DNA from 4 places in the Pararhizobium capsulatum DSM 1112 genome. Region 3 is predicted to be linked to each of the others. Evidence: predicted binding sites of a transcription regulator. Region 3 holds the regulator's gene; each other region holds the start of a gene.
What was found. Region 3 encodes PhoB, which activates phosphate uptake and scavenging genes when phosphate is short. Its sites were predicted from a motif close to TGTCATNNANCTGTCAT; they were not measured.

Region 1: the regulator PhoB is predicted to act here: its motif matches at 2,595-2,611, upstream of phnC (phosphonate ABC transporter ATP-binding protein).
Region 2: the regulator PhoB is predicted to act here: its motif matches at 4,716-4,732, upstream of QO002_RS00820 (DUF2794 domain-containing protein).
Region 4: the regulator PhoB is predicted to act here: its motif matches at 6,475-6,491, upstream of QO002_RS01580 (alkaline phosphatase).

The regions. Positions count from the first base shown of each region.
Region 1 is NZ_JAUSVF010000001.1:242,035-249,991, forward strand. It holds gene phnE (phosphonate ABC transporter, permease protein PhnE) at 1-612, opposite strand, end outside; gene phnD (phosphonate ABC transporter substrate-binding protein) at 717-1,622, opposite strand; gene phnC (phosphonate ABC transporter ATP-binding protein) at 1,715-2,557, opposite strand; gene QO002_RS01135 (DapH/DapD/GlmU-related protein) at 2,700-3,317, opposite strand; gene phnL (phosphonate C-P lyase system protein PhnL) at 3,314-4,021, opposite strand; gene phnK (phosphonate C-P lyase system protein PhnK) at 4,024-4,794, opposite strand; gene QO002_RS01150 (alpha-D-ribose 1-methylphosphonate 5-phosphate C-P-lyase PhnJ) at 4,791-5,705, opposite strand; gene QO002_RS01155 (carbon-phosphorus lyase complex subunit) at 5,856-6,965, opposite strand; gene phnH (phosphonate C-P lyase system protein PhnH) at 6,968-7,597, opposite strand; gene phnG (phosphonate C-P lyase system protein PhnG) at 7,597-7,957, opposite strand, start outside.
Region 2 is NZ_JAUSVF010000001.1:164,862-172,818, reverse strand. It holds gene ccmA (heme ABC exporter ATP-binding protein CcmA) at 1-476, opposite strand, end outside; gene acnA (aconitate hydratase AcnA) at 742-3,432, shown strand; gene QO002_RS00825 (DUF1223 domain-containing protein) at 3,595-4,365, shown strand; gene QO002_RS00820 (DUF2794 domain-containing protein) at 4,753-5,157, shown strand; gene QO002_RS00815 (GNAT family N-acetyltransferase) at 5,168-5,725, opposite strand; gene QO002_RS00810 (Bax inhibitor-1/YccA family protein) at 5,796-6,539, opposite strand; gene QO002_RS00805 (ABC transporter permease) at 6,759-7,957, opposite strand, start outside.
Region 3 is NZ_JAUSVF010000001.1:1,010,731-1,018,687, reverse strand. It holds gene pstC (phosphate ABC transporter permease subunit PstC) at 1-514, shown strand, start outside; gene pstA (phosphate ABC transporter permease PstA) at 511-1,833, shown strand; gene pstB (phosphate ABC transporter ATP-binding protein PstB) at 1,846-2,661, shown strand; gene phoU (phosphate signaling complex protein PhoU) at 2,735-3,448, shown strand; gene phoB (phosphate regulon transcriptional regulator PhoB) at 3,552-4,235, shown strand; gene ftrA (transcriptional regulator FtrA) at 4,236-5,267, opposite strand; gene QO002_RS04785 (rhodanese-like domain-containing protein) at 5,326-5,763, shown strand; gene QO002_RS04780 (GNAT family N-acetyltransferase) at 5,767-6,324, shown strand; gene QO002_RS04775 (GcrA family cell cycle regulator) at 6,288-6,821, opposite strand; gene QO002_RS04770 (aspartate aminotransferase family protein) at 7,234-7,957, shown strand, end outside.
Region 4 is NZ_JAUSVF010000001.1:340,005-347,961, reverse strand. It holds gene QO002_RS01605 (NAD-glutamate dehydrogenase) at 1-2,031, opposite strand, end outside; gene pdxY (pyridoxal kinase PdxY) at 2,309-3,184, shown strand; gene QO002_RS01595 (carbonic anhydrase) at 3,364-4,005, shown strand; gene QO002_RS01590 (lytic murein transglycosylase) at 4,075-4,896, opposite strand; gene QO002_RS01585 (aspartate-semialdehyde dehydrogenase) at 5,106-6,140, opposite strand; gene QO002_RS01580 (alkaline phosphatase) at 6,543-7,957, shown strand, end outside.

The DNA of each region.
Region 1 (7,957 bases), 770 kb from region 3:
GAAGAACAGCTTGCCAAGCGCACCCACCGTGTGGATCGACACGGCGATGATCGCAGGGATCGGCCCGAGAGACAGGATCGCCAGGAAAAAGCCTGCGATCACCACCTCCGGAAAGGCCCGGAGAATTTCCATCAACCGACGGACAACGCCGCGAATGATGGGATTGGGCATCAGATTGCGCGCAGCAAAGAAGCAGAGGATGAAGCCGAAGAACATGCCGATGATCGTCGAAAAGATCGCAATGTTCAGCGTTTCCAGCATCTTGTGGAAATATTCGGGCACATAGATCGTATCGGTCAGATAGAGCCGGCCTTCGGGATAATTGTATTTGAAACTGCCGTCGTCATAGGGCGAGGGGAGGTCGAACATGGCGCGCGCGATCTCCAGGCCGTCACGCGGCACGAGATCGCCGACGAAATCGAAGAAATGCGGCAGCCGATCGAAGAATTTGCCGGCATTGGTCTCGTTTGCAAACCACAGCGAGCCCGACAAAGCTAGGCCAAGCACCAGAAGCCCCAAAAACGTATAGATCCGGCGGTGACGGCTGAGCTCCTGCCAGTGTCGCTCGACGAGGGCGCCACTTGGGCTCAGCTGTGTTGAAAGCACGGACATGCCGCGTTGTCTCCGACGGTTTCGGGCTGTCCCGCATCAATGCGAAACGCCAGGAAAAGGGAACGCCGGCCAGCAAGCCGGCCGGCGTCAGATGCGCTTTAAGATCAGCCGCCGATCGTTGCCTTGCGGGCATCGATGATCGGCTTGTAGAAGTCGACGTTGACTTCGGTGAAGCCGGTGAAGTCACCGCCCATGACAGCCGAGAAGCAGGCAGCGTCTGTCTTCGGCAGGTCGAGCATGAACTGCTTGAACTTCGTCTTCATGTCCTGGTCCATCGATGTGCGAACGACGATCGGGCCGTTCGGGATCAGCGGCGACTTCCACAGCTCGACGATGTCGTTCATGTTGAGAAGGCCTTTTTCGACCATCTTGTGCAGGTTGCCGGACGTGTAGCCATCCTTCCACTCGCCAACACCCGAACCGAAGGTCGTGCCGGCGTCGAAGGTGCCCTTCAGCACTTCGAGGACGAGGTTTTCATGACCGCCGCCGAAGCCGGTCTCAGCAAAATATTCCTTGACCGGGGCGCCGATTGCTTCCGGCAGCGTGACGAGCGGAACCAGATAACCGGACGTCGAATCCGGATCAGCAAAGCCGAGCTTCTTGCCCTTGAGGTCTTCCAGCTTGGTGATGCCGGAATCCTTGCGGGCAATCATGATCGAGTGATAGCCGGTCGAGCCGTCGGTCTGGACGGTGGTCAGGATCGGCTCGACGGCGTCGGCCTTGGCGAGGTAGATCTTGGCAAAGCCGGAAGCGCCGAGTTCGGCATAATCGAGCGTGCCACCGAGCAGGCCCTGGATAACACCGTCATAATCGGCAGCCGGGAAGAACGAGACCTTTTCGACACCGAGCGTGGTCTTCAGGTGGTCGCCCAGGCACTGGTAGTTGCGCAGACGGTCGGCTTCGTTTTCGCCGCCGATGATACCGACGCGGAATTCCTTGAGGTCTTCGGCCTGGACGTGGCCGACGAGGGCGGTAAGGGCAACAGCGCCCATGAGGATTTTCTTCAGCATGACAAACGTCTCCTGTTGGCCCGGCTGCGCCGGGTCACGTTTTGTTGCGATGGCTTGCCCTTGACGCGGGCTCTCGATCCTTCAGGCCGGTGTCAGAGACCGGTCAGTACCAGCGGCTTGAGGCCGGCGGATTCCGTGTTGTCCTGCAGCGCGGCTGCCGGAATATTGATGCTGGTGGAGGTCATCGATTCCTCGATTTCGGCACCGCCACCGTAGATTTCGCTGACCGCAGCTGACGTCAGCTCCCCTGGCTTGCCGTCGAAGACGACGCGGCCATGGGCCATGCCGATAATGCGCTCACAGTAATTGCGCGCCGTATCCAGCGTATGCAGGTTGGTGACGACGGTGATGCCGTCGCGCTCGTTGATATCGCGCAGCGCGTCCATGACGATCTTGGCGTTGAGCGGATCGAGCGATGCAATCGGTTCGTCGGCAAGCAGCATCCGTGACTGCTGCATCAGGGCACGGGCAATCGCAACACGCTGTTGCTGGCCGCCCGAAAGTGTACCCGCCTGCTGCAATGCCACCTGCTCGATGCCCAGACGCTCCAGCGCGCCGATCGCCATGATCCGCTCCTCGCGAGTAAACATGTTGAGGATGCTGAGCACCGTGGAGCGATGATTGAGCCGGCCGAGCAGGACATTGGTAAGCACATCAAGGCGCGGCACCAGATTGAACTGCTGAAAGATCATCGCGCAATCACGCTGCCAGTGGCGAAGCGCCGAACCTCGTAGTCGCGACACCTCGATATCACCGAAATGGATCGAGCCGGAGGTCAGATCGCACAGCCGGTTGATCATACGCAACAGCGTCGATTTACCGGCACCGGAGCGACCGATAATGCCGACCATCTGGCCCGGAGGGATGTCGAAGGTAACCGAGCTGACGGCAGTCTTCTTGCCGAACTGGCGGGTTACGTTCTTCAACTGGAACATGGGCACTCGTCCTTCAAGCGGCGATACCGTCATCGGTACGACACTTGCCTTACAGGCACTTGATGAAGCGGGAATGTCAGTTTCATGTCGTTTCGATAACACTCCACAATCCCTTTCACGGCAGGCGGTTGCGGGGGAAAACTCAGGCATTGTGTCGAACAAGGAAAGCATCCGCATCGAGCATACGAAAGTCGTCGAGAGCCGTGCGAAGGCGGGCGTGATCCCAGTCCCACCAGGCGAGCTTTTCAAAGCGCGTTGCAATGTCGGCGCCGAAGCGCTCGCGGATGAGACGGGCCGGGACACCACCGACGATGGTGTAGGGGGCCACATCCTTCGAGACAACCGCGCCTGCGCCGATCACGGCACCATTGCCGACGGAAACGCCGGGCAGGATGGTTGCACCGTGACCGATCCAGACATCATGGCCGATGACGACCCGGTTTCCCCGCCGCCAGGCGAAAAAATCATCATCCATATCCGCATCCGGCCAATAATCTTTAGCCCGGTAAGTAAAATGATGCAGCGTCGCCCGCCAGACGGGATGATTGGTGGCATTGATCCGGACCGAGGAGGCGATGTTGGCAAATTTGCCAATGGTCGCGCACCAGACCGAGCCATCCTCCATGATGTAGGAATAATCGCCAATCTCGGCTTCATGGATACGGCAACGCTCGGCAATTTCGGTGTAGCGGCCGATCGTGCAATCGACCACGCGCGCGCTCGGATGGATGAGCGGGGCTTCAGAAAGCTTGGTGCTCATGCCGCAACCTTTCGTGGTGAAAAGGCCGAGACATCGATGATGCGATCGGCGACCGCGTCACGCACTTCCTCGTCGTGGAAAATACCGAGCAGGGCCACGCCAGCTACCTTCTTGGCCGCGATCATCTCGACCACGACAGCGCGGTTGCGGGCATCGAGCGATGCCGTCGGCTCATCGAGCAACAGGACCGTGTGGTCGGTAATGAAGCCTCGGGCGATATTGACACGCTGCTGCTCACCACCCGAGAAGGTCGCAGGCGGCAGCTGCCAGAGTTCTTTCGGCAGGTTAAGCCGGGCAAGAAGGTCGGCAGCACGTTCACGCGCTTCGATTTGAGCGACACCACGGGCGACCAACGGTTCGGCAACGACGTCGAGTGCCGAAACACGCGGGACGACCCGCAGGAACTGGCTGACATACCCAAGCGTATCGCGCCGGACCTCCAGCACCGCGCGCGGCGCAGCACTGGCGAGATCGACGAGCTGGCCGTTGTGCTCAATGAGGATTTGTCCGGCATCAACGCCGTAATTGCCGTAGAGCATTTTCAGGATCGAGCTCTTGCCGACGCCCGAAGGCCCGCCAAGAACGACGCATTCACCCTTTTTCACGGAGAAGGAGACGGCCGACACGACCGGCAGGCGGATACCATCGCGCAGATGCATGGTGAAGCTTTTTGCGACGTCGGAAACGACCAGGGGAGTGGCCATGATTACACCTGCAGGATCGAGGAAACGAGAAGCTGGGTATAGGGCTCGCGCGGATCGTCGAGCACGCGATCGGTCAGGCCCTGCTCGATGACGACGCCATCCTTCATCACCATCATCCGGTGCGACAGGAGCCGCGCAACAGCGAGATCATGGGTAACGATGATCGCCGACAGGCCGAGATCCTGGACAAGACCGCGTACGAGATCGAGAAGCCTTGCCTGGACGGAGACGTCGAGCCCGCCTGTCGGTTCATCCATGAAGACGAGGCGCGGCGATGTCACAAGATTGCGGGCGATCTGCAGGCGCTGGCGCATGCCGCCGGAGAAGGCCCGCGGCTGATCGTCAATGCGGTCCTCATCGATTTCCACCCGGCGCAGCCAGTCGATGGCCGTTTCGCGAATACGCCCATAATGACGGTCACCGACCGCCATCAGCCGTTCGCCGACATTGGCGCCGGCTGAAACCGTCATGCGCAGGCCATCGGCCGGGTTCTGGTGAACGAAACCCCAGTCGGTGCGCATCAGGAAGCGGCGCTCGGCCTCGCCCATCCGGGCCAGATCGCGATATTGCCCATCACGCATGTGATATTCGACCGTGCCGGATGTCGGCATCAGCCGCGTGGAGAGACACGACAGAAGCGTCGTCTTTCCGGAGCCGGATTCACCGACGATGGCCAGCACTTCACCGGGCCAGAGCTCGAAGGAAACATTCCGGCAACCGACCCGGCTGCCGTAGAATTTCGAGACGTCCTTGACTTTGAGAAGCGGTGTCATTCTGCGGCCTCCTTCTCGGCAGACATTGGGCTGGCGAGCATGGAACCGGCATGACCATGCTCCCTGCGGTCTTCGCAATGATCGGTATCGGAACAGACAAACATGCGTCCGCCCTTGTCGTCGAGCACCACCTCATCGAGATAGACATGCTCGGCGCCGCAAAGCGCGCAGGGTTTGTCGAACTGCTGAACCTCGAAGGGATGGTCCTCGAAATCGAGGCTGACGACGTCCGTATAGGGAGGCACCGCATAGATGCGTTTTTCACGCCCGGCGCCGAAAAGCTGGAGCGCTTCCGACCGATGCATCTTGGGATTATCGAACTTCGGCGTCGGCGATGGGTCCATGACGTAACGGCCTTCGACCTTGACCGGATAGGCGTAGGTCGTGGCGATACGACCGTTGCGGGCGATATCCTCATAGAGCTTCACATGCATGAGGCCATATTCTTCCAGCGCATGCATCTTGCGGGTTTCGGTCTCCCGCGGCTCCAGAAAGCGCAGTGGCTCGGGTATAGGCACCTGGTAGACCAGGGTCTGCCCTTCCTTCAACGTTCCCTCCGGAATGCGATGGCGCGTCTGGATGATCGTCGCCTCACCGGTCTTCGTCGTTACCGCAACGTTGGCAACCTTCTGGAAGAACGCGCGGATCGAAACAGCGTTGGTGGTATCATCAGCGCCCTGATCGATGACCTTCAGGACATCGTCCGGTCCAAGGATCGCAGCGGTGACCTGAACGCCGCCGGTACCCCAACCGTAAGGCATGGGCATTTCACGCGAGGCGAAGGGCACCTGATAGCCCGGAATGGCAATCGCCTTGAGGATCGCGCGGCGGATCATCCGCTTCGTCTGCTCGTCCAGATAGGCAAAGTTATAGGATGCGAGACCATCGGTCTCGGGAACGTTATCGCGCATATCGCGTTGCCCTCCGCAAGAAAGGAGCCATGAGATGGACAGTGGAAGCCTTGTTGCCATATGCCTGGCCGTTCTGGCGGGGATCGGCGTGTGGTTCGCCTACTGGCATGGCGAATATCGCGGACGCCGGGACGACTGATCGGGCCTGGCTCATTCCGCAGCCTCCCGGAGATCGCCGCTGCCTGTCTTCTGCTTCTGCTCGTATTCCGCGCGCATGCGGCGGACGAGGTCGAGTTCGGCCTGGAAGTCGACATAATGCGGCAGCTTCAGATGCTCGACGAAGCCGGTTGCCTGAACGTTGTCGGAGTGGGAAATGACGAATTCTTCGTCCTGCGCCGGGGCGACGATATCCTCTCCGAACTCTTCCGCCCGAAGCGCCCTGTCCACCAGCGACATCGCCATCGCCTTGCGTTCGCTCTGCCCGAAAACCAGACCATAGCCGCGCGTGAACTGCGGAGGGCTCTTTGCAGATCCCTGGAACTGATTGATCATCTGGCATTCGGTTACCTGAATGCGGCCCAATGAAACGGCAAAGCCAAGCTCCGGCAGATCGAACTCGACCTCGACTTCGCCGATGCGCACTTCGCCGACGAAAGGATGGGTGCGGCCATAGCCGCGCTGGGTCGAATAGGCCAGGGAAAGCAGGAAACCCTCGTCACCCCGCGCCAGCGCCTGCAGCCGCAGATCCCGTTCCAGCGGAAACTCGAGCGGCTCACGCGTCAGGTCACCGGCCACATGATCCTGCGGCAGTACGCCGTCGTCCTCGATCAGGCCTTCGCCCGACAGAATGTCGGAAACGCGCATGACGGGCTCTTCCAATGGCGGCTTTTCGGCTGGAGCATCCACGCCCTCATCCGTCAGCAGGCAAGGATCAAGAAGGCGGTGGGTATAGTCGAACGTGGGCCCAAGCAATTGGCCGCCCGGCAGATCCTTGTAGGTTGCCGATACGCGACGCTCGATCTTCATTTCTGCCGTATCGACAGGAACCGAGGAACCGAAGCGGGGCAAAGTCGTGCGGTAGGCACGCAGGATGAAGATCGCTTCGATCATGTCTCCCCGCGCCTGACGCACGGCAAGTGCTGCCAGACCGCGGTCGTAGAGCGAGGCTTCCGCCATGACGCGATCGACTGCAAGACCAAGCTGGGCAACGATCTGCTCGATCGATATGGCCGGAAGCGAGCGATCCCCACGGCGGCGATCGGCAAGCAGACGGTGCGCATTGGCAATGGCGGCTTCCCCGCCCTTGACGGCAACATACATGCTCAGGCCTCCCGACGTTCAAGTTTGGTGGTGCGCGGCAAGCAAAGAAGCTCAGAACCCGTAACCAGGATGAGATCGACCCCGCGAGGGAAAAGCGCGTGGTTTTCCGCCCACAGAATGTCGAACACATCGGGAAGACCGGCAGCCGCAAAGACCGCCTCTTCCTTGATGCCGGGACCCATGGCCCTAAAGACGGGGCCGCCCGTCAGGGCGTCGACTTCCAGAGCCAGTGTCGCCGAGCGATCCGGATACTCCTGCGTTCCGAGCGAGAAATGACCGAAGCCCGGAACCAATCCGCCGGCTTCGACGAAGGCAAAACGCGCGTCCGTCTTGGTTTCCGTGAACGGTGCGCCGGCGTGGAAGGCAAGCCATGCCTTGGCCGCCGACTGGCGCAGCGCGGGAGACAGCCACACTGGCGTATCCGCATCGCAGAGCGTGAGGGCAATGGCTCCCGCGCCCGCCGACAACGGGGCCGGGGGCTTCACAGCCGCGATAATGCCGGAAAGCGACTGGACCGTGCAGGGTCTCGCCATCGCATCCATGACGGCGCGGAAAATCCCTTGCGCCTGGAAAACCGGATCGGCAAAGCCGCCACGATAGGCTGCGCCGTTCTTGTCTGCGTTCACCCTCATCAGTCGTCTCCGCGAACCATGGTGAAGAAATCGACCCGCGTCGCAGCCGTCTGTTCGGCGCGCTTCAGATCGTCCGCAGCGATGCGCGCCTCAAGTCCGTCAACAAAAGTCCCGATAGCCGGAGCATGGTCGTCGGCCTGGCCAAGCGCATCGAAGAGAGCGGCAAGAAGCGCCTTTCGGCGATCCGTCCCGAGGACCTGGCCGTGGCCGACTTCGCCTGAAGCCAGCTGTATCGTGGCACGGCTGACCGTCGCCTCGCCGAGATTGAACGGTGCACCGCCGCCACCAATCTGCCCGCGCACCATCACCAGCCCCGTTTCCGGGCCGCGAACCACATCATGAGCCGGCGTTGCGCCGAGA
Region 2 (7,957 bases), 850 kb from region 3:
TCGTCGAGAATCCACACCGGACGGTGGGCTACGAGCAGCTTGGCGAAAGCAATGCGACGCTGTTGGCCCGCCGACAGATAGCCAAAGGGCAAGTGGCCGATGCCCGGCAAGTCGACGGCCTCTTCTGCCTGGAAAACGCCCATACCAGTGCCATCTGCCGAATCACCCATGAACTTTTTCCAGAAGGTGAGATTTTCCTCCACCGTCAGTTCACGCTTCATGCCGTTGTGGTGTCCGAGATAATGGCAGAGCTCGCGGGGATGGCCGAATTCCTGGGTTCCTCCCGTTGCCGAAACGGTGCCTTCTTCCTGCAACAGCAGGCCCGCGACGACGCGCAAAAGGGTAGATTTTCCCGAGCCATTCGGACCCGTGATAATCAAGGCTTCGCCGGCTTCGAGAACAAAGGAAATATCCTTGAAAATCAGGTCCTCACCGCGTTTTGCGCCGAGTCCCGCGACGACGAGGCTGAGGGGCATTCATCTTCCTTTTACGACGTTCGTCGCAATGCAAAAAAATTGTCCCAATTTGGGGAATGTTGGTCTGGCACGTTTCTCAGAAATTATCTATAACCGCCCCAACACGCCAGCGGTCGGCGTGAATTTCATCCTAGCGCCGAACATGGAATGATTTCCACGTACGGACAGCGGAAATGGCCGTACCCGCATCCCATTTCGCGCTTTCATAGCGCTCGGGCGTTCGTACGTCAGTTGTTGGCGATCAGACGGAACGGGGTATCATCCAGTGTCCAAATCCCTTGACAGTTTTAATTGTCGTTCGACGCTTTCGGTGAACGGCGTAGGCTATGTCTACTATAGTCTGCCGAAAGCAGAAGCGAACGGCCTGGCCGGCGTTTCCAATCTTCCCTATTCGATGAAGGTGCTGCTGGAAAACCTGCTGCGCTTCGAAGACGGTCGTTCGGTCACCAAGGAAAATATCCTTGCCGTCGCCGAGTGGCTGAACAACAAGGGTCTCGTCGAAAACGAGATCGCCTATCGCCCGGCCCGCGTGCTGATGCAGGACTTCACCGGCGTTCCCGCCGTTGTCGATCTTGCGGCCATGCGTGACGGTATCAAGGCGCTCGGCGGCGATCCGGAAAAGATCAACCCGCTGGTTCCCGTCGATCTCGTTATCGACCACTCGGTTATCGTCGACGAATTCGGCACGCCCAATGCTTTTGCCCGCAACGTCGAGCTCGAATACGAGCGCAATGGCGAGCGCTACCGCTTCCTCAAGTGGGGCCAGCAGGCCTTCAAGAACTTTCGCGTGGTCCCGCCCGGCACCGGCATCTGTCACCAGGTCAATCTCGAATATCTGGGACAGACGGTCTGGACCAGGGAAGCAGACGGCGAGATCATCGCTTATCCGGATACCTGCGTCGGCACCGACAGCCACACGACCATGATCAATGGCCTGGGCGTTCTCGGCTGGGGCGTCGGCGGCATCGAGGCGGAAGCGGCGATGCTCGGCCAGCCGGTTTCCATGCTCCTGCCTGAAGTCATCGGCTTCAAGCTCACCGGAAAGCTCAAGGAAGGCGTGACCGCGACCGACCTCGTGCTGATGGTCGTGCAGATGCTGCGCAAGAAGGGCGTCGTCTCGAAATTCGTCGAATTCTTCGGCGCCGGCCTCGACAACATGACGCTTGCCGACCGCGCCACCATCGGCAACATGGGCCCGGAATACGGCGCGACCTGTGGCTTCTTCCCGGTCGATTCGGAAACCATCAACTACCTCACCATGTCCGGTCGCGAAGAACAGCGCATCGCCCTCGTGGAAGCCTATTCCAAGGCGCAGGGCATGTGGCGTGACGGTGATGGCGCCGAGCTGGTCTTCACGGACACGCTTGAACTCGATCTCGGTGATGTCGTGCCCGCCATGGCTGGCCCGAAGCGTCCGGAAGGCCGCATCCCGCTGGAAAACATCGCTTCCGGTTTTGCGACTTCGCTTGAAACGGACTACAAGAAGCCCGGTCAGCTCGCCAACCGTTATCCGGTCGAAGGCACCGATTTCGATCTCGGCCATGGTGACGTGGCGATCGCCGCGATCACCTCGTGCACCAACACGTCGAACCCCTCGGTCCTCATCGCTGCCGGCCTGCTCGCCCGCAACGCGGTCGCCAAGGGCCTGAAGACCAAGCCGTGGGTCAAGACCTCGCTTGCACCGGGATCGCAGGTGGTTGCCGAATATCTCGCCAAGTCCGGCCTCCAGGTCGATCTCGACAAGCTCGGTTTCAACCTCGTCGGCTTCGGCTGCACGACCTGCATCGGCAACTCCGGCCCGCTGCCGGCGCCGGTGTCGAAGACGATCAACGACAAGGGCTTGATCGCTTCTGGGGTTCTCTCGGGCAACCGCAACTTCGAAGGCCGTATCTCGCCTGACGTCCAGGCGAACTATCTCGCTTCCCCGCCGCTGGTCGTCGCCTACGCGCTTGCCGGCACGGTGCAGAAGGACCTGACCAAGGACCCGATCGGTGATGACCAGCATGGCAATCCGGTCTACCTGAAGGACATCTGGCCGACCTCGAGGGAAATCCAGGAATTCATCTACAAGTACGTCACCCGCGAACTCTATGCGTCGAAGTACGCCGATGTGTTCAAGGGCGACGAGAACTGGCAGGCGGTTCAGGTTCCCGAAGGTCAGACCTACGCCTGGGACGACGATTCGACCTATGTCCAGAACCCGCCTTACTTCGTCGGCATGGGCAAGACCGGTTCGGGCATCTCCGACATCAAGGGCGCGCGCGTGCTTGGCCTGTTTGGCGACAAGATCACCACCGACCACATCTCGCCGGCCGGCTCGATCAAGGCTGCGTCTCCGGCTGGCGCGTATCTGACCGGCCACGGCGTCGCCGTTGCCGACTTCAACCAGTACGGCACGCGCCGTGGCAACCATGAAGTGATGATGCGCGGCACGTTCGCCAATATCCGCATCCGCAACCACATGCTCGGCCCGAACGGCAAGGAAGGTGGCTTCACCATCCACTATCCGTCGAAGGAAGAGATGTCGATCTACGACGCGGCCATGCAGTACAAGGAAGAGGGTGTTCCGCTCGTCATCTTCGCCGGGGTCGAATACGGCAACGGTTCGTCGCGTGACTGGGCCGCAAAGGGCACCAACCTACTCGGCGTCAAGGCTGTGGTCGCCCAGTCCTTCGAGCGCATCCATCGCTCCAACCTCGTCGGCATGGGCATCGTACCTTTCGTCTTCGAGGAAGGCACGACCTGGGAGACGCTTGGCCTCAAGGGCGACGAGATCGTCACCATCGACAATCTCTCCAACGTCCAGCCGCGCGAAAAGCGCATCGCCCAAATCACTTACGGCGATGGTTCGGTGAAGGAAGTTCCGTTGATCTGCCGTATCGATACACTCGATGAGGTGACCTACATGAACAATGGCGGCATCCTGCAAACCGTTCTGCGCGATCTTGCAGCGTAAAGCATCTTGCTGGAATATCGAGCCGGGGTCTTGTGCCCCGGCTTTTTCATGCGCAATTTTCCGGTGCCGCGAGTTTCACTCCAACGTGACTTCCTGTTGAAAGCACGGCGGCGTATGTAGAAGCGCCTTTACTCTTACGACTGCCCTGGGAATAGAAACCTGATGTCCTTCTCATGCCATCTTCGCCGTATGCTTCTGGGCTGCGCCTTCGGGCTCGCGGCACTGCCGGTTGCAGCAGGCGACGTGGTTTCGCCGAAAGGCGTGGTGGAGCTGTTTACCAGCCAGGGCTGTTCATCCTGTCCGCCGGCGGACGCAGCGCTCAAGAATTTGATCGACGAAGACAAAGTGGTGGCGCTGGCCTATCATGTCGATTACTGGAATTACCTCGGCTGGGCCGATACGCTTGCGTCCAAGGAAAACACTGCCCGCCAGTACGCCTATGCTCGCATGCTGGGTCGGAGCGGAGTGTATACCCCTCAAGCGATCCTTAACGGGCGTGCCCATCTCAACGGTGCCGACCTTCCTGGCATTCGCAGCAAGCTTGCGACCCTCGATAGCTCCGGCAAGGGTATGACGGTGCCGATCACCGCCACCCGCCGCAGCGACGAGATTGATATTCGCGTCGGCTCGGGGCAAGGCAAGGCCAATGTCGTTGTCGTTTATTTCAATCGCCAGCAGCAGGTGAACGTCGAGAGCGGCGAGAACGGCGGCAAGACGATTTCCTACCTCCATTCCGTCAACGACGTGCAGACGATCGGCATGTGGGATGGTCAGCCGGCAAACTTCGTGCTGCCGGCGATGGTGCTCGATGAAGCACGCAACGGCGGCTGTGCCGTTCTGCTGCAGCGGATGAAGGATGGCGAGACGCCCGGTCCAATCATCGGCGCCACCACGCTGACGTCGGATAGCCTGAAGAACAATGCTGCGAACTAACGCTTCTGTTTAGAGGCCCGGTCCGGCAACGCCGAGGGGCTGGGGCTTAGGGTTCGAGGTTGCCGGACCGAGCGTGCGTCCTCATCCGGAACGATGCCGGGACGTGGAACGCTTCCGCGGCCGCGCGCCGAACGGCACGAGTAGAACGGCACTGCGGATCAGTTTCACATGGGGAGCGTATATTCACGCTTTCCCGTGTGCGTGCCGGCGCCTGATTGAAGTAGGGGGATCGGGTACCAGCGGGGATGAGTGTTTCGCGCAATTGGGGCGTGGTTTTGGCTGAATTGAGGCAAGCGTCAAAAACCACCGATGATCTTCACTGCTTGCTTTTCAATGAAGCTCAGGCACACTGTAACTGTCCTGTCACAATAAAAGGCCGGAATACTGATGAGCGATGAGCCGGATTTGCACAACGGCGCAACACGATCGACGAGCCATGCGACACCTGAAGGCGTCGTCGATCTGAACAGCTACCGCGGCGCCAGGGATCCGCTGCCGATTACCTTTCACCGCACCGAACTCGATCAGATCCTGTGGGTCTATGGCCGCATGGTGGGCGACGGGGATTGGCGCGACTACGCCCTTGATCACCTGATCGACAAGGCCGTATTTTCCGTGTTCAAGCGCTCGGGGGAGATGCCGCTTTATCGCATCGAGAAAAACCCGAAGCTTGCCGCCAAGCAAGGTGCCTATAGCGTGGTCAACGCCCACGGCATGATTCTGAAGCGCGGTCACGATCTCAAGCAGGTTTTGAAGGTGTTCGACAAGCTACTGAAGCTGGTCAAGTCGTAACCCCATTGCGTCAGCGGCGGTAGAGCGTGTCGGGATAGCTGCCCGCTTCCGGTTCCGTTTGAAACCCGTCGCCGAGTTCGATCTGCATGAAGGCTGTATCGAGCCAGCGGCCGTGCTTGTAGCCAGCGCCTTTCAGGATACCCGCATCGCGAAATCCCAGGGCCGCATGGAGAGCGACTGAAGCTGGATGCGCACCACCGATCACGGCAACCATCTGGCGGAAGCCGCGTGCCGTGCAGCGGATGATGAGCGCCTGGAGCAGCGCCTTGCCAAGGCCCCGGCCTTGTGCCTCGGGCGCAAGATAGATCGAATCCTCCACGAGAAAGCGATAGGCGGGACGTGTGCGAAAAGCGGATGCATAGGCATAGCCGATGAGCGTGCCGGCTTCATCCACAGCGGCGATATAGGGATAGCCATTTTCCGTTGTCGCCGAAAAGCGCTTGGCCATCTCCTCCTCCTGTGGCGGATCGATCTCATAGCTTGCGGTCCCGTTCAGAACCGATTCCCGATAAATCGCGGTGATGGCTGGAACATCGGAGGGAGTGGCGTCACGCAGGATGAAGGTCATGGGATCAGGTAACCGGCTTGAATGAAAAAAGGCGGCCGAAGCCGCCTTTCCATGAATATTACTCGTTTTGTTACTCGCGGTTTCCGAGGAAGCGCAGGAGGAACAGGAAGAGGTTGATGAAGTCGAGATAGAGCGTCAGCGCGCCCATGATCGCCTTGCGGCCGGCAACGTCGGCACCATCGGCTTCGAAGTACATTTCCTTGATCTTCTGGGTATCCCAGGCGGTAAGGCCTGCGAAGATCAGCACACCCATGGCCGAGATTGCGAAATCAAGGGCAGAGGAGGCGAGGAAAATGTTGACGATGGAGGCGATGATCAGGCCAAAAAGACCCATGATCAGGAACGAACCCATGGCCGACAGGTCACGCTTCGTCGTGTAGCCGAACAGCGACAGCGCGCCGAAGGAGGCTGCGGTCACGAAGAACGTCTGGACGATGCTCTGGCCGGTATAGATCATGAAGATCGACGACAGCGACAGACCCATCAGGCCGGCATAGACCCAGAAGGTCGTTTGCGCGGCCGATACGCTCATCGAGTTGATGCGAAAGCTCAGGAAGAGGACGAGCCCCAGCGGCGCCAGCATCACGACCCACTTCAGCGGGCTGAGATAGATCGCCTGACCGAAGGCGGTCAGCTGGCCGTCAGCGAAAGCAAAGGTGAAGGCCGCATAGGCCGCAATGCCGGTGATCGCCAGACCAAGGGCCATCAGGTTATAGACCTTGAGCATATAGCTGCGCAGGCCCTGATCGATAACAGCCCCCGCCTGTGCGCCGGCAGGCGACATCCGGGTTTGGTAGTTTCTAGGATCGGACATTGGTTCCTCTTAATAAGCTCCGGGTGAAAATACGGTGTTCGGTCCTGCGCATCTCGGATGAAACCTCTACAAGGACCGGGCGCCGCTGCGGGGCTCCAGCATGCCTGAAGAGAATATGATGTTGAAATGGGGTCCGCACAAGACCATTCGGCGGCCGAATCGGCCGAAAAGCGGCGTAATCATCCTTTTCAGCCTCAACGTTAACGATTTGTAACGCATTTACAATTCGCGCAGGACGGGTGCCGCTTTCTGCCCGAGCACGCGCCATGTTCCCGCAAGCCCGATGCCGACAGTGACGACGAGCGCAATTGCGATGGTCGCGATGGCGACATCCGGCAGGAAACGCGATGGCAGTGTCATGATCTGGCTGACCACGAACCAGGCCGCTACGCCGCCGGCAAAGAGGGCGAAGACGGCGGTCGAGAGGCCGAGTATCGCATATTCGTAGCAGAAGGCGCGAATGAGCGTCCGCCGGGTCGCACCGAGCGTCTTCAGGATCACGGCGTCGTGGACGCGTGCCCGGTTGCCGGCAGCCAGGGCGCCTGCGAGTACCAGCACCGAGGCGACAAGCGCCACGGCGGCGGCTGCCCGGATTGCGGTGGCGAGTTGCCCAACCAGTTCGTTGACGATGTCGAGCGCGTCCTTCACCCGCACGCTGGTGATCGTCGGATAGGTGTTGGTGACCGCCCGCAGCGTCGTTGCTTCCGCTTGCGCCGTTGCTTTCGGGTCGATGACGGTTGCAAGCCAGGCATGCGGCGCGCCGGCGAACGTGTTGGGCGAAAACACCATGACGAAGTTGATCGACAGTGATTCCCACTCGACGCGGCGGAAGTTGGCGATCTTCGCCGTGATGTTGCGGCCGAGAACATTGACGGTGACGGTATCGCCGAGCTTGAGGCCAAGCTCGCCGGCCTCCTGCGCAGAGAAGGAGACCAGCGGTTTTCCGGAATAATTCCCGCTCCACCACTCGCCTTCGGAAAGGCTTGAGTTCTCCGGCTTGTTCTTGGCATAGGTGATGCCGCGGTCACCTCGCAGCACCCACTGGCCGGCGGGTGGCACCTTCATCTTGCTGACGTCCTGGCCGTTGAAGGCGAGGATGCGGCCGCGCAGCATCGGCACTTCGATGATCTTGCCATCGGGCAGGTTCTGCTGGAGCAGGTTGCGGAACCCTTCGATCTCGCTGCCCTGGATATCGACGAAGAAGAAATTCGGCGCGCGTTCCGGTAGATTTCCGGTCAATTCCCGACGCAGATTGCCGTCGATCAATGCCAATGTCACCAAAAGCGCGAGACCCAGCCCAAGCGAAAGGACAACGGACGGGGTGAGGGCACCCGGACGATGAATATTGCCGATGGCAAGTCTCAGCGCGGGCGAGCGCACCCGTGGTGCACGCCTTGCCAGCAAGGCAACGACGATCG
Region 3 (7,957 bases):
CGTGTCGGCCCAGCTCAACGGGCTCATCACCGGCAACTACGTGAACTTCATTCAGGCGCAGAGCGTTCTGACGGCCGGTATCGTCATGGGCATCATGCTGATCCCCTTCGTTTCCTCGCTCTCCGACGACATCATCACCCAGGTTCCGCGCTCGCTGCGTGACGGCTCGCTCGGCCTTGGTGCAACCCGGTCGGAAACAATCAAGAAGGTCGTGCTCCCCGCTGCCCTTCCGGGCATCGTCGGCGCTCTCCTGCTGACGGCCTCGCGTGCTGTCGGTGAAACCATGATCGTCGTGCTTGCCGCCGGCGTTGCCGCCCGCATGCAGTTCAATCCCTTCGAAGCGATGACGACCGTCACGGTCAAGATCGTCAATCAGCTGACAGGCGACCTCGAGTTCAACTCGCCACAGACCCTTGTGGCCTTTGCACTCGGCATCACCCTGTTTGCGATCACGCTTTGCCTCAACATCTACGCGCTCTACATCGTGCGCAAATACCGGGAGCAGTACGAATGACCGAGATCTCCGCTTCCGCACCCTCCGCCTTCGTCCGTCCCGCCCAGGCACGCCGCGACATCGGCATCAAGAAACGCTACCGCGCCGAAAGACGCTTCCGGGCCTATGGCGTGGCGGCGATCCTGACCGGCCTGTTCTTCCTGTTCGTGCTGCTTTGGACGGTCGTCTCCAACGGTTACACCGCCTTCCTGCAGACGACGATCACCCTGCCGATCGAGTTCTCCGAGAAGGTCATCGATCCGAAGAACGAACGCGCCGACAATCCCGCAAAGCTGATGACGGCGAATTATCCGCTGCTCGTCCGCGATGCTCTGGTGAAGGCGTTGAACATCGATCCGTCGAACCGTGCGCTGGTCAAGCAGGCGACCGACATGGTTTCGGCCAGCGCCCGCGTCCAGCTGCGTAACATTGTCGTCAACAACCAGTCCGCCATCGGCACGACGCAGAACGTTTCTCTGCTGGCCGAAGGCAATATCGACAGCGCCAACAAGGGCCAGATCGATCTCGCCGTGCCGGAAGCCAACCGCAAGGTGAAGGACCAGCAGATCGAGTGGATGAAGACGCTCACCGAGAGCGGTTCGCTCACGAAGTCCTTCAACACCGGCCTCTTCACCTTCGGCGCATCGAGCCGTCCGGAAGCAGCCGGCATCGGCGTCGCGGCGCTCGGCTCCCTCTACATGATGTTGATCGTGCTCGTTCTTGCCCTGCCGATCGGTGTTTGTGCATCGATCTACCTGGAAGAGTTCGCGCCGAAGAACCGCTTGACCGACCTGATCGAGGTGAACATCAACAACCTCGCGGCCGTTCCGTCGATTGTCTACGGTCTGCTTGGCCTAGCGGTGTTCATCAACTTCGCCGGCATGCCCCGCTCGGCTGCTCTCGTTGGCGGTCTCGTCCTGACGCTGATGACGCTTCCGACGATCATCATCGCGACCCGCGCGGCGCTGAAGGCCGTGCCGCCTTCGATCCGCTCTGCGGCTCTGGGTCTCGGCGCCTCGAAGATGCAGACCATCTTCCATCATGTCCTGCCGCTCGCCATGCCGGGCGTTCTGACCGGAACGATCATCGGCCTTGCCCATGCGCTTGGCGAAACCGCCCCGCTGCTGCTCATCGGCATGGTCGCCTTCGTCGTCGATTATCCTGGCTCGCCGATGGAGCCCTCCACTGCCCTGCCCGTGCAGATCTACATGTGGGCCAATGAAGCAGAACGTGCATTCGTCGAACGGACGTCGGGAGCGATCATCATCCTCCTGGTATTCCTCGTCGTCATGAACCTTGGCGCAATCCTGTTGCGGCGTCGCTTTGAGCGTCGCTGGTAGTGAGGTAGAAACATGAACATGATGTCCGAAGCAGCAGTCGAAAAGGCTCTCGAGCAGAAAATGAATACCATACCCTACAAGATGATCGGCAAGGATGTTTCCGTCTATTACGGCGAGAAGCGCGCTCTTTTCGATGTGAACCTCAACGTCCGCGAAAACACCGTCACCGCTTTGATCGGCCCTTCGGGCTGCGGCAAGTCGACATTCCTGCGCACGCTGAACCGCATGAACGACACGATCGACGGCTGCCGCGTGACCGGCAAGATCACGCTCGACGAAGACGATATCTACGATCCGACGATCGACGTCGTGGAACTGCGTGCCCGCGTCGGCATGGTGTTCCAGAAGCCGAACCCGTTCCCCAAGTCGATCTATGAGAACGTCTCCTACGGCCCGCGTATCCACGGTCTCGCCCGCTCGAAGGCGGAGTTCGACCAGGTGGTCGAGCAGAGCCTGCAGAAAGCCGGCCTCTGGAACGAGGTGAAGGATCGCCTGCATGAGCCGGGCACCGGCCTCTCGGGTGGTCAGCAGCAGCGTCTGTGCATTGCACGCGCCGTTGCGGTCAGCCCGGAAGTAATCCTGATGGACGAGCCCTGCTCGGCTCTCGACCCTATCGCAACCGCAAAGGTCGAGGAACTGATCCACGAACTGCGCGCCAACTTCACGATCGTCATCGTCACGCACTCGATGCAGCAGGCAGCCCGCGTTTCGCAGCGCACCGCCATGTTCCACCTCGGCAATCTCGTCGAGGAGAACGATACCGACAAGATGTTCACCAACCCGGACGACCAGCGCACCCAGGACTACATCATGGGCCGTTTCGGCTGACGATGCGGTCTGCCGCCAGCCACTGGCCAAGCGGCGGACACCTGGAAACTGACCATGATCCGAAGGAACGACGATGAGCTCTACACATATTGTTTCCGTCTATGACGAAGACCTGAAATATCTTTCACGCCGGATTTCCGAGATGGGCGGCCTGGCCGAGCAGATGGTCGGCGATTCTGTCCGCGCCCTCGTCAACGCCGATCTCGCCCTTGCCCAAAAGGTCATCTCCGATGACGTCGTGCTGGACGAGGCAGAACGTCAGATCGGTGAAAAGGCGATCATCACCATCGCCAAGCGCCAGCCGATGGCGGCCGACCTGCGCGAAATCATGGGATCGATCCGCATCGCTGCCGATCTGGAACGCGTCGGCGACCTCGGCAAGAACACCGCCAAGCGCGTTATTGCCGTCGCCAACGCCAGCCTGCCGCGTCAGCTTGCCCGTGGCCTCGAGCACCTTGCCGAGCTTGCCCTGGTGCAGCTCAAGGAAGTGCTGGATGTCTATGCATCCCGCTCGCCGGAAAAGGCCAACAGCATCCGGGAACGCGACGGCGAGATCGACGCGATCTACACGTCGCTTTTTCGCGAACTCTTGACCTACATGATGGAAGATCCGCGCAACATCACGCCCTGCACGCATCTTCTTTTCTGCGCCAAGAACATCGAGCGTATCGGCGATCACGCAACCAACATCGCCGAGACCATCTATTACATGGCGACGGGCGCGCAGCCGGTTGGCGAACGGCCGAAGGACGACACGGCCAATACCGTGGGCGCAATCGGCAACTGACCGCGGCGGCGCGGCAAATGTTGAAAATGACCTAGATTGAACGCCGGACCAGGGAAGGTCCGGCGAGCGCTCTTCCTTTGCGAAAGCGCCCAAGGAGTTGATCATGCAGCCAAGAATTGCCGTTGTGGAAGATGAGGAAGCCCTCAGCGTTCTTCTCCGCTACAATCTGGAAGCCGAAGGTTTCGACGTCGATACCATCAATCGCGGCGACGAAGCCGAAATGCGCCTGCAGGAGCGCTTACCGGACCTGCTCATTCTCGACTGGATGCTGCCCGGCGTTTCCGGCATCGAGCTATGCCGTCGTCTGCGCCAGCGGGCCGAGACCGAGCGCCTACCCATCATCATGCTGACGGCGCGTGGCGAGGAAAGCGAGCGGGTACGTGGCCTTGCCACCGGCGCGGACGATTATGTGGTCAAGCCTTTCTCGACGCCGGAGCTGATGGCGCGGGTCAAGGCGATGCTGCGCCGTGCAAGGCCGGAGGTACTTTCCACGCTCCTCAAATGCGGCGATATCGAGCTTGACCGCGAAACGCACCGGGTTCACCGCAAGACCCGCGAAGTCCGCCTCGGCCCGACAGAATTCCGCCTTCTGGAATTCTTCATGGCCTCTCCCGGCCGTGTTTTCTCGCGCTCGCAGCTGCTGGACGGGGTGTGGGGCCACGACATCTACGTGGATGAACGCACCGTTGACGTCCATGTCGGTCGTCTGCGCAAGGCGTTGAACTTTTCGAACATGCAGGACGTCATCCGCACGGTGCGCGGCGCCGGCTATTCCCTGGAAAGCTGACTATCCTGCCTCGGCAATCGCGGGGCCAGCAAAGGTCTCGCGATAGGCTGTCGGTGTTGTCGCATAGTGTCGCCGAAAATGATGGCGCAAGGTGGCAGCGGCACCAAAACCCGCCAGCTCGGCGATCCTGTCGATCGGGGTCGCGGAATTTTCCAATAGGTCGCGTGCCCGCGTCAGGCGCTCCAGCAGAACCCATTGCGCCGGCGTCGTTCCCGTCGCCGCCTCGAAGCGCCGAAGGAAGGTGCGAGTGCTCATGCCGGAGATATTCGCAAGCGACGCGACGCTGTGATCGGCACCGAGATTGTTGCGGATATGATCGAGAAGCGGTCCCAGGCGCGCGCTTTCGTGAGGTAACGGCACAGCACGCTCGATATACTGCGCCTGTCCACCATCCCTGTGCGGCGGGACGACAAGACGTCGGGCCACCATATTGGCCGCGACCATTCCGTAGTCACGACGAATGAGGTGCAGGCAGAGATCGATGCCGGCAGCGCTCCCGGCTGAAGTCAGGACCGTGCCTTCATCGACGTAGAGAACATCAGGCTGCACGTGAATATCCGGATAACGCTGTTTCAGCGCATCCGTATAACGCCAGTGGGTTGTGGCACGTCGCCCCGCCAGCAGGCCTGCCGCCGCCAGCGCGAAGACGCCCGAGCAGATCGAGAGAATGCGCGCTCCACGTCCATGCGCCGCCGCCAAGGCTTCGCACAGCGCATCCGGCACGGGCGCATCGACGCCGCGCCAGCCGGGCACGATGATTGTCCCGGCTTCCGCCAGCAAATCGAGACCGCCGTCGGCGACAATGCGCACACCACCGGCCGCTCGCATCTCGCCGGGATCGACCCCGGCCACGGCAAAGCGATACCAGTCCGCCCCCATTTCCGGCCGCGGAAGCCCAAAAGCCTCGACCGCAACACCGAATTCGAAGGTGCAGAGACCATCGTAGGCGAGTGCTACGACGAGCGGGCTTGGCGGTTTCGGGTGTCGGTTCAAATCTGGCATGATCTTCACACTATATGGCAAAACTGCCATCTGCCAATCCCACGGACGCCGGCGTATCCAGATGATGACAGCAACCAAGGAGACAATCATGAGCTTCGTCACCGAAATACCGCCCGCATCCGCGGAGGTTACCATCGCTCATTTCCTGCAGAGACTTTCCGTCGAGACCGATTGCGCCGACGTATCCGCCGTTCTTCGCACCGGCGAGCCGGATTTCGCGCTTCTTCACTCCGTCGGGTCCCCGGAAGCCTATGCCCGCCGCCACGTACCCGGCGCGCTCCACCTGCCCCATCGCGAGATCAGCGCCGGGCGCATGGCAGCGTGGCCAATGGAAACGATCTTCGTCGTCTATTGCGCCGGTCCCCATTGCAACGGCGCCGATCAAGCAGCTCTCAAGCTGGCGCGGCTCGGCCGGCCTGTTAAGATCATGATTGGCGGCATCACCGGCTGGGCCGACGAAGGTCTTCCCTTCGCAGCAGGGTCTGAGCCCGGCGACATCAACGCGCTTCCCATCGCAGCGGAGTAGAAAATGACAAACAATGACCTGGAAATCCGACCTTTCGAGCATCGGGATGTGGAGGAGGTGCTCGATCTGATGCGCAGCCTCGCAGTCTTCGAAGGATATATTGACGATTTCCGGGTCACGGCGGCAGATGTTATCGAGCACGGTCTTGGCACCTCACCGCGCTTCGGCGTCTTCGTAGCAACCCTCGCCGACAAGGTTGTCGGCATCGCCGTCCACTACGAGATCCCCTGGACCTACGATCTCAAGCCGGTGGTGGTGTTAAAGGAACTTTTCGTTGCGGCAGAAGCAAGGGGCCTTGGCGCCGGAAAAGCCCTTTTCCAACGGCTGGCCGTCTATGCCGGGGAGATCGGGGCATCCAAAATCGCCTGGACCGTGCTTGATGGAAACGAGCCGCCATGCGCTTCTACGAACATCAGGGCGGCAAGCCCGATACGGTCTGGCGGCCGTGGCTTGTCAGGATGTCATGAAAATGAAAAAGCCGCCCAACCGGAAGGATGGGCGGCTTTTCGAATGAAATTCGTGGCTCAGCGGGCGCGACGACGCTCCGCCGAAGGCTGGTAGGCCAGCTTGGCATGGAATGTGCAATAGGGCGACGTATCCGGAGAGTCATTGCCACAGAAGTGGAATTCTTCCTTCATCGGATCGCCGATCGGCCACTTGCAGGTGCGGTCGGTCAGCTGGGTAAGGCCGAGGCGGCGCGACATCGGAACGACGACATTGCTGCCGACAGACTGGATCTCCGCCTGCTCCATTACATCCAGATCGACCTCTTCCTTCAGGACTGTCGCACCAGCCGGACGGGCGACGGTGCGGGTCGGCGCTGCAGGACGGGCAGCCGCATAGTTCGGTGCTCGGGGTGGCGATGTCGGGCGCTTGGCGCGGGTTGGCGTGGCAGCCGTTCCACCCGCCTTCGCGCGGCCGGGAAGCGACAGCCTGTGAACCTTGCCGATAACAGCGTTCCGGCTCACGCCACCAAGCTGCGCGGCGATCTGGCTTGCACTCAGACCTTCCGACCACAACTTCTTCAGTTTTTCTACGCGCTCGTCTGTCCAGTTCATCGTCTCGCCTCCGTGTCAGCGTCGGTAAGGACAGAATCCATCACCACGCCCCGGCCATGCGCCGAAGCTGAAACGCGATAATACTTTTGGTGACTAGGTCCGCCGCATGCGTCTAGTAATTGCTTATTAACGTAGAGACAGGGCGACTCCGTGACAAGAGTCACCGGAATCCGAGCGAATCGATTTTTAAGTTTTCCCCAACTTGCTGCTGAGGCGTGGCATTTTTGCAAGAGTTGGCGCTTAAAAAAATCACAAGCGCCAAGACCGCGCAAATTGCCGCAAAGCCGGGCCTTTTGTTGACATCGCAGTGCGAAATGTCGATAGTGCCGCTGCCGCCGCAAGGCGGCATTTTTAATTTCTCGGACCCGGTTCTGGCAACGATATCGGGTAGGTAGCGAAGGAGATCCGCGTCATGGCCGAAGCCAAGCCGCTCTATGACACTTACATGCGCGCACCGTTACGGTTCGAGCGCGGGGAAGGCGTCTGGCTGATTGCTGAGGATGGCCGACGTTATCTCGACTTCGCTGCCGGTGTTGCCGTCAACTCGCTCGGCCACGCCCACCCTCACCTCGTCCAGGCCCTGAAGGATCAGGCAGAGAAGGTATGGCACCTGTCGAACCTCTATGAAGTTCCAGGCCAGGAAACGCTGGCCACGCGGCTGACCCAGGCCACTTTCGCTGACAAGGTGTTCTTCACCAATTCCGGCGCCGAAGCGCTGGAATGCGCGATCAAGACAGCGCGGCGCTACCAGTTCTCCAAGGGCCATCCGGAGAAGTTCCACATTATAACCTTCGAAGGCGCCTTTCATGGCCGTACGCTTGCAACCATCGCAGCCGGGGGTCAGGAAAAGTACCTCGAAGGTTTCGGCCCAAAGGCGCCCGGCTTCTATCAGGTGCCCTTTGGCGACATGCCAGCACTCAAGGACGCCATCAACGACGAAACGGCTGCAATCCTGATCGAGCCGATCCAGGGCGAAGGCGGCATTCGCGTCGTGCCGAAGGAATTTCTGGAGGAACTGCGTGCGCTTTGCGACGAATACGGCCTTCTGCTGATTTTTGACGAGGTTCAGTGCGGCATTGGCAGAACGGGCAAGCTCTTTGCCTATGAGTGGAGCGGTATTGCTCCCGACATCATGG
Region 4 (7,957 bases), 670 kb from region 3:
ATTGAGCGTTTCAGCGATATAGCCTTGCGAATAGGTTATGCCGGTCTGGCGAAGATAGCGGGCATAGGCGCGCAGGACCGTTACTTCGCGTGCTGCCAGTCCGGTCAGCAGAATGAGCCGATTGAACGCGTCATCTTCGATAAGGCCGTTCCAGGCGGAGAGATAAGCCTCCTCCAGAAGCGGTCCCATTTTTGCAAGGTCGAGCATCTGGCCGTCGCGATGCACGAGTTCCATGTCGTGCAGCACTACCAGCCGGCGGTCGGATGCATCGTTGACCACGATATCGTGGGTCTGTTCGCTGATGACGCGAAAACCCAGATTTTCAAGCAGTGGAACACGGTGCGACAGGGATACCGGCTCATCAGCATGGAAGATTTTCAGTTCCAGTGATTGGGGTCCCTTACCCGACTTCTGATAGAAGGCGATGCGTATGGGATCGCTCTGTCTGCAAGCCGAGATGTCGGTAAGATCGGCATAGGCTTCGGCCGGCGTGAAGGCGGCCTGATAGGCCTGTCCGGCCTCGATCGTTATTCCGTCCTCGCGCGCAAGCAGGTCGAAGCGATCAACCCAGCGCGTAACGATATCCCTGACCGCAGTTTCAAGCTTGGCCTGCGCAATGCGCGGTGTCTTTCCGCCGGATCGGCCGATGATGAAGTGAACGCGGGCAAGCCCGCCTTCGGGAAACGCAGGATAATAGGCCGAAACGCGGCCGTCATAGACGGTTTTCAGATAATTGCCTATCTTTTCGCGTACATCCGAGTCGTACTGTTCGCGCGGCACATAGATGATGACCGAGACAAAACGATCGAAGTGATCGATGCGCGGCAAGACCCTCGCGCGCGGTCGATCTCCCAATTCATTGATCTGTTCGCAGAAGGAGGTAAGCAAACCAACGTCGATCTGAAAAAGATCGTCGCGGGGATAGGATTCGAGCGTATTCATCAACATCTTGCCGGAATGACTCTGCGGGTCATAGCCGAACTGGTCGATGATTTTTTCCACCTTGAAACGTAAGAGCGGGATTTCGGCTGCAGGACGCGTATAGGCGGTCGATGTGAAAAGACCGACGATCCTGAGTTCGCCGATGCACTTTCCCTCAGCGTCGAAGCGCTTGACGCCGATATAGTCCATATAGGCACGGCGATGGATGACCGACTTGACGTTTGCCTTCGTGACAATCAGGTAATCCGGTCCTTGCAGGAAGGCGAGAATCTCGGGCGTGGTCACAACAGCGTCTTTGCCCTGCCGCAGCACACGCACATCGGGATTGGACAATATCCCGAGCCCATGTCTGGTGCCGCGCTCGACAATGGCTGTCTCGCCTTCGCCGGTATAGGAATATTCCCGCATGCCGAGGAACGTGAAATTATTGGCTCTGAGCCAGCTCAGGAATGCAAGTGCTTCGTCGCGGTCGCGCTTGCGGCGTCCTGCATTGTGACCTTCGAGCTCACTCATCGCCTCATCCAGCAGAGCTGTCATCGCCGGCCAATCGTCGACGGCCTGATGGACCTGGGTCAGTACGTTCTCCAGACGCGCCGCGAGTGCTTCGGCTTCGCGCTCGGAGAGCAGGGATAGGTGAATCTGGATGTGGCTGATGCGCAGCGCCGGATCGCTGGGCTGGTCCGGATCGAAGAGCTTTGCGGCTTTCCCCTTTTCAGCCACGACGATCGGATGCACCGCCATGTGGATGTCACGGTGGGTGCTCGTCACCTCCCCCATCACCGAATCATAGAGAAACGGCATGTTTCTGTCGGTCACACAAAGAACCGAGACTGGCGTACCGGCCGGTGCGACACCATCAATGGCGCTGATCGTTACCCGGGGAGTATCCTTCGGACGATGATCAATTTCGCGCTGGGCGTGCTGCGCCGAAAGGGCCAGCATTTCTGGCGTATACGCCGCCAGGTCGTCCTGGCTTGCACGCCGGAAAAGAGTATCCGGCGAAAGAAAATCCCCGCCAAGGGATACCGCGACAGCTTGAGCCCCCTCGATCTGTCGTTCCCGTTTCGGATTACTCGTACCCGCGCCCATGATTGTCTCTCCCTGCATCATGAATTGGCCAGAACCTAGCAGAACGTCCGCTGTTTGCGATTTGTTTTTGCGGTCTTCTGGCCTTTTCGCAGCGATTTTGACGGAAATTTCACAAAAATGGGCCGCCAAAGAAGGGAAATTGCGCATTCTTACGGCAAAATCGCCCGAAAAATACCCAATTGTCAGACTTTTCGAGCGGAATCCGCCGTTTTTGGTTCCAGTTGACACGCTACGCGTTGCGGGCGATCAGAATCAGGCAACGAAAGTGGAACTTATCATGTCCGAATCCGTGCCCGGCGCCGTTATTGTCATCTCCAGTCATGTGGTTCGCGGATCGGTGGGAAACCGAGCGGCTGTCTTTGCGCTCGAGACGCTGGGCTATCCGGTGTGGGCATTGCCCACCGTGCTCCTGCCCTGGCATCCGGGCCATGGTCCTTCGACCCGCGTGACGGTCTCCGAGGGAGATTTCAATTCCATAGTGGATGATCTTATTCGATCACCCTGGACAGGCGAAGTCCGTGCCGTGCTGTCCGGATATCTTGGGGGACATCATCAGGCGTATGCGGTGGCACGTCTCGTGGACGCTCTGCGCCAAAAAAATCCGAACCTGCTTTATGCCTGTGATCCCGTCATTGGTGATGCAGGGGGGCTTTATGTACCCGAGGCTACTGCTGTTGCGATCCGTGATCAACTTCTGCCATTGGCAAATCTGGCAACGCCCAATCGGTTTGAACTGTCCTGGCTTTCAGGCGCTCCTCTGGACACGAATGCGGCCATTCTTGAAGCTGCCCTTTCGCTGGGGCCATCCCGGATGCTGGTAACCTCCGCGCTGCCGATGATGACAGGCAGCACCGGCAATCTCTATCTTTCCGGCAACCACGCCTTACTTGCCGAGCATCGTCTGATCGATAATCCTCCAAACGGTACTGGTGATCTGCTGAGTGCTCTTTTCCTCGCCCGACTTCTTGAAGGATTGAGTGAAGAGCGTGCGCTTCATCTGGCGACCGCCGGTGTTTTCGAGATCATCGCCCGTGCGCGCAAACGCGGTGCAGATGAACTGACGCTCGAGCAGGATGCGTCGAGCCTGTCCACGCCAATGGCCATGGTTCAGATGCGCCGGCTTCTTCATCCGTCGCAACGGAAAAATCGGTAGTGCACAGGGGCATCCTGTCGTCCGTTTCTGACGGTCGTCGTAACGGCCCTTGCATCGATAGATGATCAGCGGTTAAACGGATTGGTCGGTCATGTCTGGCAGCGCTGCCGGAAATCGTGTGTCGCGTGACGGCCATGGATTTGTAGGAATCTCAAGGATCGACGGGGGTATCGACTGTCATGCAGCGTTTTCCAGAACACCTGCTCAAAGGCTACAACAATTTCATGAGCGGGCGCTTTAGCGAGCAACAACAGCGCTACAAAGCCCTTGCGGAAACCGGTCAGCAGCCGAAGACGCTGGTCATTGCCTGTTGTGACAGCCGCGCCGCGCCAGAAACCATTTTCGATTCAGGGCCCGGTGAGCTGTTCGTGGTCCGCAATGTGGCCAACATGATGCCGCCCTATGAGCCGGATGGTCATTATCATTCGACGTCGGCAGCGTTGGAGTTCGCTGTCCAGGCGCTCAAGGTACGCGACATCGTCGTCATGGGCCACGGCCGGTGCGGTGGCATCAAGGCAGCGCTTGATCTCGACGCCGAACCGCTGTCGCCGGGTGATTTCATCGGTCGCTGGATGAATCTTTTGAAGCCAGCTGCCGAGCAGATCCAATCGAACAACATCATGACAGCCGGCGAGCGCCAGCGCGCGCTTGAGCGTGTATCGATCCGCCATTCTATCGCCAATCTGAGGACGTTTCCCTGCGTCCAAATCCTTGAGCAGCGGGGGAAACTCAATCTGCACGGAGCCTGGTTTGATATCTCCACCGGCGAACTGTGGGTCATGGATGCTGCCACCGGAGATTTTCGTCGCCCGGGCACGTGAGCGAGCTAAAATACAAAACGCCCGCTTCTCGGCGAAGCAGGCGTTTTTGGCTGTCGGCAGGATAGAGGATCAGCCGCCGTCGATCTGGGCACCCATGATGGCGATCGCCTGCTGGTAGACGCTTGCAGCGTTCCAGCCCTGGATGGCACCGAAGTTCGGCTCGCCCGGCTGATAACCGGCGCCCGGCTGCCAGCCATGGCCGCGCAGGAAGTTGGCCGTAGAGGCAAGTGCATCGGCCTTCGAGCGAACCATATCGATATGACCGCTGCCGTCACCATCGACGCCAAATTTCAGAACATTCGCCGGCAGGAACTGCGTCTGGCCGATTTCGCCGTGGGCGGCACCGCGGGCATCCGGGTTCAGGTTGCCGCGCTGGACGAGGTTGAGGGCTGCATAAAGTTGCTCGGTGAAATAATCAGAGCGGCGGCAGTCATAGGCGAGCGTGCTGACGGCCGAAAGCGTATGTTCCTTGCCCATGAAGCCGCCGAAGCCGGTTTCCATGCCCCATATGGCGATGAGCGGGCCGGCTGGGACGCCATATCGGCTTTCGATCGAGGCGAAGAGTCCGGCATTCTGCGCCTTCATCTTCTTGCCGCGCGAAACGATGGTCGGACCCCCGCGCTTCTGCAGGAACTGGTCGAGTGAAAGCTTGAAGCTCTTCTGGCCACGGTCGGCGCGGATCGTCGCCTTGTTGTAGTTGACGTTGGCGAAGGCTTTGCTGACAACCGAACTGCTGATTCCGTTTGCCGCGGCTTCCGCCTTGAAGTCCTGAACCCAGGCGTCAAAGCCTGCAGCATTGTTTCCGCATTGCGCCGCGGACGCCGATACCGGCATGAAGACGGTAGCAGCAATTGCCGCGAAACCCGCCAGAACGCACTTTGTGTTGTGCATGTAAAACCCCGTCATGGCCAAATTCAAATCATTCCCCGCAAGATGTCAGTCTTTGCGGTTTCTGTCACGCTCACTCGGTTACAACGTTTCACGTGAATCCGATCCATTGTTGCTGCCTGTTCAAGGCAGCGGATACCCTTACGGAAAACCCCGTCGTTCTTTTACGGAACAGACGGGGCTTTTATTGCCATACGCTTCACATTTTATGATCAGGCTGCCTGCTTCTTTGCCTTGATCAAACCGCGATTGACGAGAAGTTCGGCAATCTGGATGGCGTTGAGGGCAGCGCCCTTGCGCAGGTTGTCGGAAACAACCCAGATATTGAGGCCGTTTTCGACGGTTGCGTCTTCACGAATACGCGAAATGTAGGTTGCGTCTTCGCCGGCGCTTTCGTAAGGCGTGATGTAGCCGCCATTCTCATGCTTGTCGATGACGAGGCAACCCGGCGCTTCGCGCAAGATGTCGCGGGCCTGATCAGCCGTGATCTCGTTTTCGAATTCGATGTTGACCGATTCCGAATGGCCGATGAAGACGGGAACGCGAACTGCGGTGCAGGTCACCTTGATCTTCGGATCAAGCATCTTCTTGGTTTCGGCCAGAACCTTCCACTCTTCCTTCGTGTAGCCGTCTTCCATGAAGCTATCGATATGCGGAATGACGTTGAAGGCGATGCGCTTGGTGAACTTCTTCGATTCGATCGGATCGGCAACGAAGACCGCACGGGTCTGGTTGAAGAGCTCGTCCATGCCTTCCTTGCCGGCGCCGGAAACCGACTGGTAGGTCGAGACCACGACGCGCTTGATCTTGGCGAAGTCATGCAGCGGCTTCAACGCGACAACGAGCTGCGCCGTGGAGCAATTCGGGTTGGCGATGATGTTCTTCTTGGTGAATTGGGTAATGGCATCCGGGTTAACTTCCGGAACGATCAGCGGCACTTCGGAGTCGTAGCGCCAGGCGGACGAGTTGTCGATGACGACGCAACCCTGCGCAGCAATCTTCGGGGACCACTTGAGAGAGACGGCGCCCCCGGCGGACATCAGGCAAATGTCGGTGTCGGAAAAGTCATAGTTCTCAAGGTTCTTCACCTTCAGCGTCTTGTCACCGAACGAAACCTCGGTGCCCTGCGAGCGAGCTGAGGCGAGTGCCACCACTTCATCGGCGGGGAAGCCGCGCTCGGAGAGGATATTCAGCATTTCGCGGCCGACATTGCCGGTCGCACCTGCGACTGCGATCTTGAAACCCATTGTCTTGCTCTCTTTCTCTTCTCTCCGCGGGGGCTTTGGGAGAAACCCGCCGATCAAGGACGCGGGCTTCGTGTCCCCGGCCGTGCCGGGGAGAGAGCGGTGGGCCAGAGACGTCAGACAGTTTTCGTCGTCGTTTTGGCCGTAGTTTTGGAATTGCACAGGAAGAAACCATCCCGTTCGGCGTTCATGGCCGGGGCGATCTGCGCAGCGATGGAATATCCAAGACGGTGCATGAGGCGGTTTCCTTTGTGTTGTTGCTCTTAGTAAATTCCACGTAGGAGTCAAGGCATTTCAGGGTTCCGCGGCGCGTGCGTCGATCAAAACTTCAAATGAGTGTCACGTCGCTGTCATACCCTCAGCCTATTTCGGAGCCATCACTTGATGTCAGCGAAAGGGAAACACATGCGCACGATCCTCGCGGCACTTGCCGCCACGACCATCCTCGCCGGTGCTGCACAGGCAACGACCGTTTATCCCCTTGACCGTGCTACAATTCTCGCGGGTTCACCATTCGATTTCAAAGTCGAATTCGACAGTGTGGTGAAGCCGGAAGACGTCAAGGTCACCGTCAATGGCCAGGATTACAAGACTATCCTTGGCAAGGATGCAGAGTTTGTCGCCGAAGAGAAGGGCAAGGAAGACAAGATCCTTGGCTCTGCCCTTATCCTGCGCGGCCTGACCATCCCGACGGAAGGCGCCTACAAGGTTGAAGTCACCAGCGGCTCGGAAACGAAGGCCGTCACCTGGGACGTTTACAACACGGCAGCGACGCCCAAGGCGAAGAACGTCATCTTCATGCTTGGCGATGGCCTCTCCGTCGCGCATCGCACCGCTGCCCGCATCATGTCCAAGGGCATGACCGAAGGTAAGGCCAACGGCCGCCTTAACATGGACGACCTTGACCACATGGCCTTCATCGGCACGTCCTCGACCGAAGCGGTCGCGACCGACAGCGCCAACACCATGTCGGCCTACATGACCGGCCACAAGACGGCCGTCAATGCGCTTGGCGTCTATGCGGACCGCACGCCCGACAGCTTCGACGACCCGAAGGTTGAAACCATTGCGGAAGCTCTTCGCCGTCAGACGAAGAAGTCGATCGGGATCGTCACGACATCGGAACTGCAGGACGCGACGCCCGCTGCCGTCGTTTCCCACACCCGCAAACGCGCCGACAAGCCGGAAATCACCGGGATGATGTTTGACATCAAGCCGGACGTCGTTCTCGGCGGCGGTTCCGCCTACTTCCTCGGCAAGGACACTCCCGGTTCCAAGCGCAAGGACGACAAGGACTACGTCAAACTCTTCCAGGAAGCCGGCTACACGCTCGCCACCAGCAAGAGCGAACTTGAGACCGCCAGTGGCACCAATACCGGCAAGATCCTCGGTCTGTTCCACACAGGTAACATGGATGCGATGCTCGATCGCGGCTTCCTGAAGAAGGGCACCGTCGACAAGTTCCCGGATCAGCCCGGCCTGGTTGACATGACGAAAACCGCCCTCGACCAGCTTTCGAAAAACCCGGACGGTTTCTTCCTGATGGTTGAAGCCGCCAATATCGACAAGATGTCCCACCCGCTGGACTGGGATCGCGCCGTCGTCGAAACCATCGAATTCGACAAGGCGATCGGCGTCGCTCGCGAATTCGCGGCCAAGCACCCGGATACGCTCATCGTCGTCACAGGCGACCACACCCACGGCGTTTCGATCCTCGGCACTGTTGATGACGAGAAGCCTGGTACCGACATGCGCGAAAAGGTCGGCACCTACGCCGCTGCCGGCTTCCCGAACTACACGGATGAGAACGGCGACGGCTA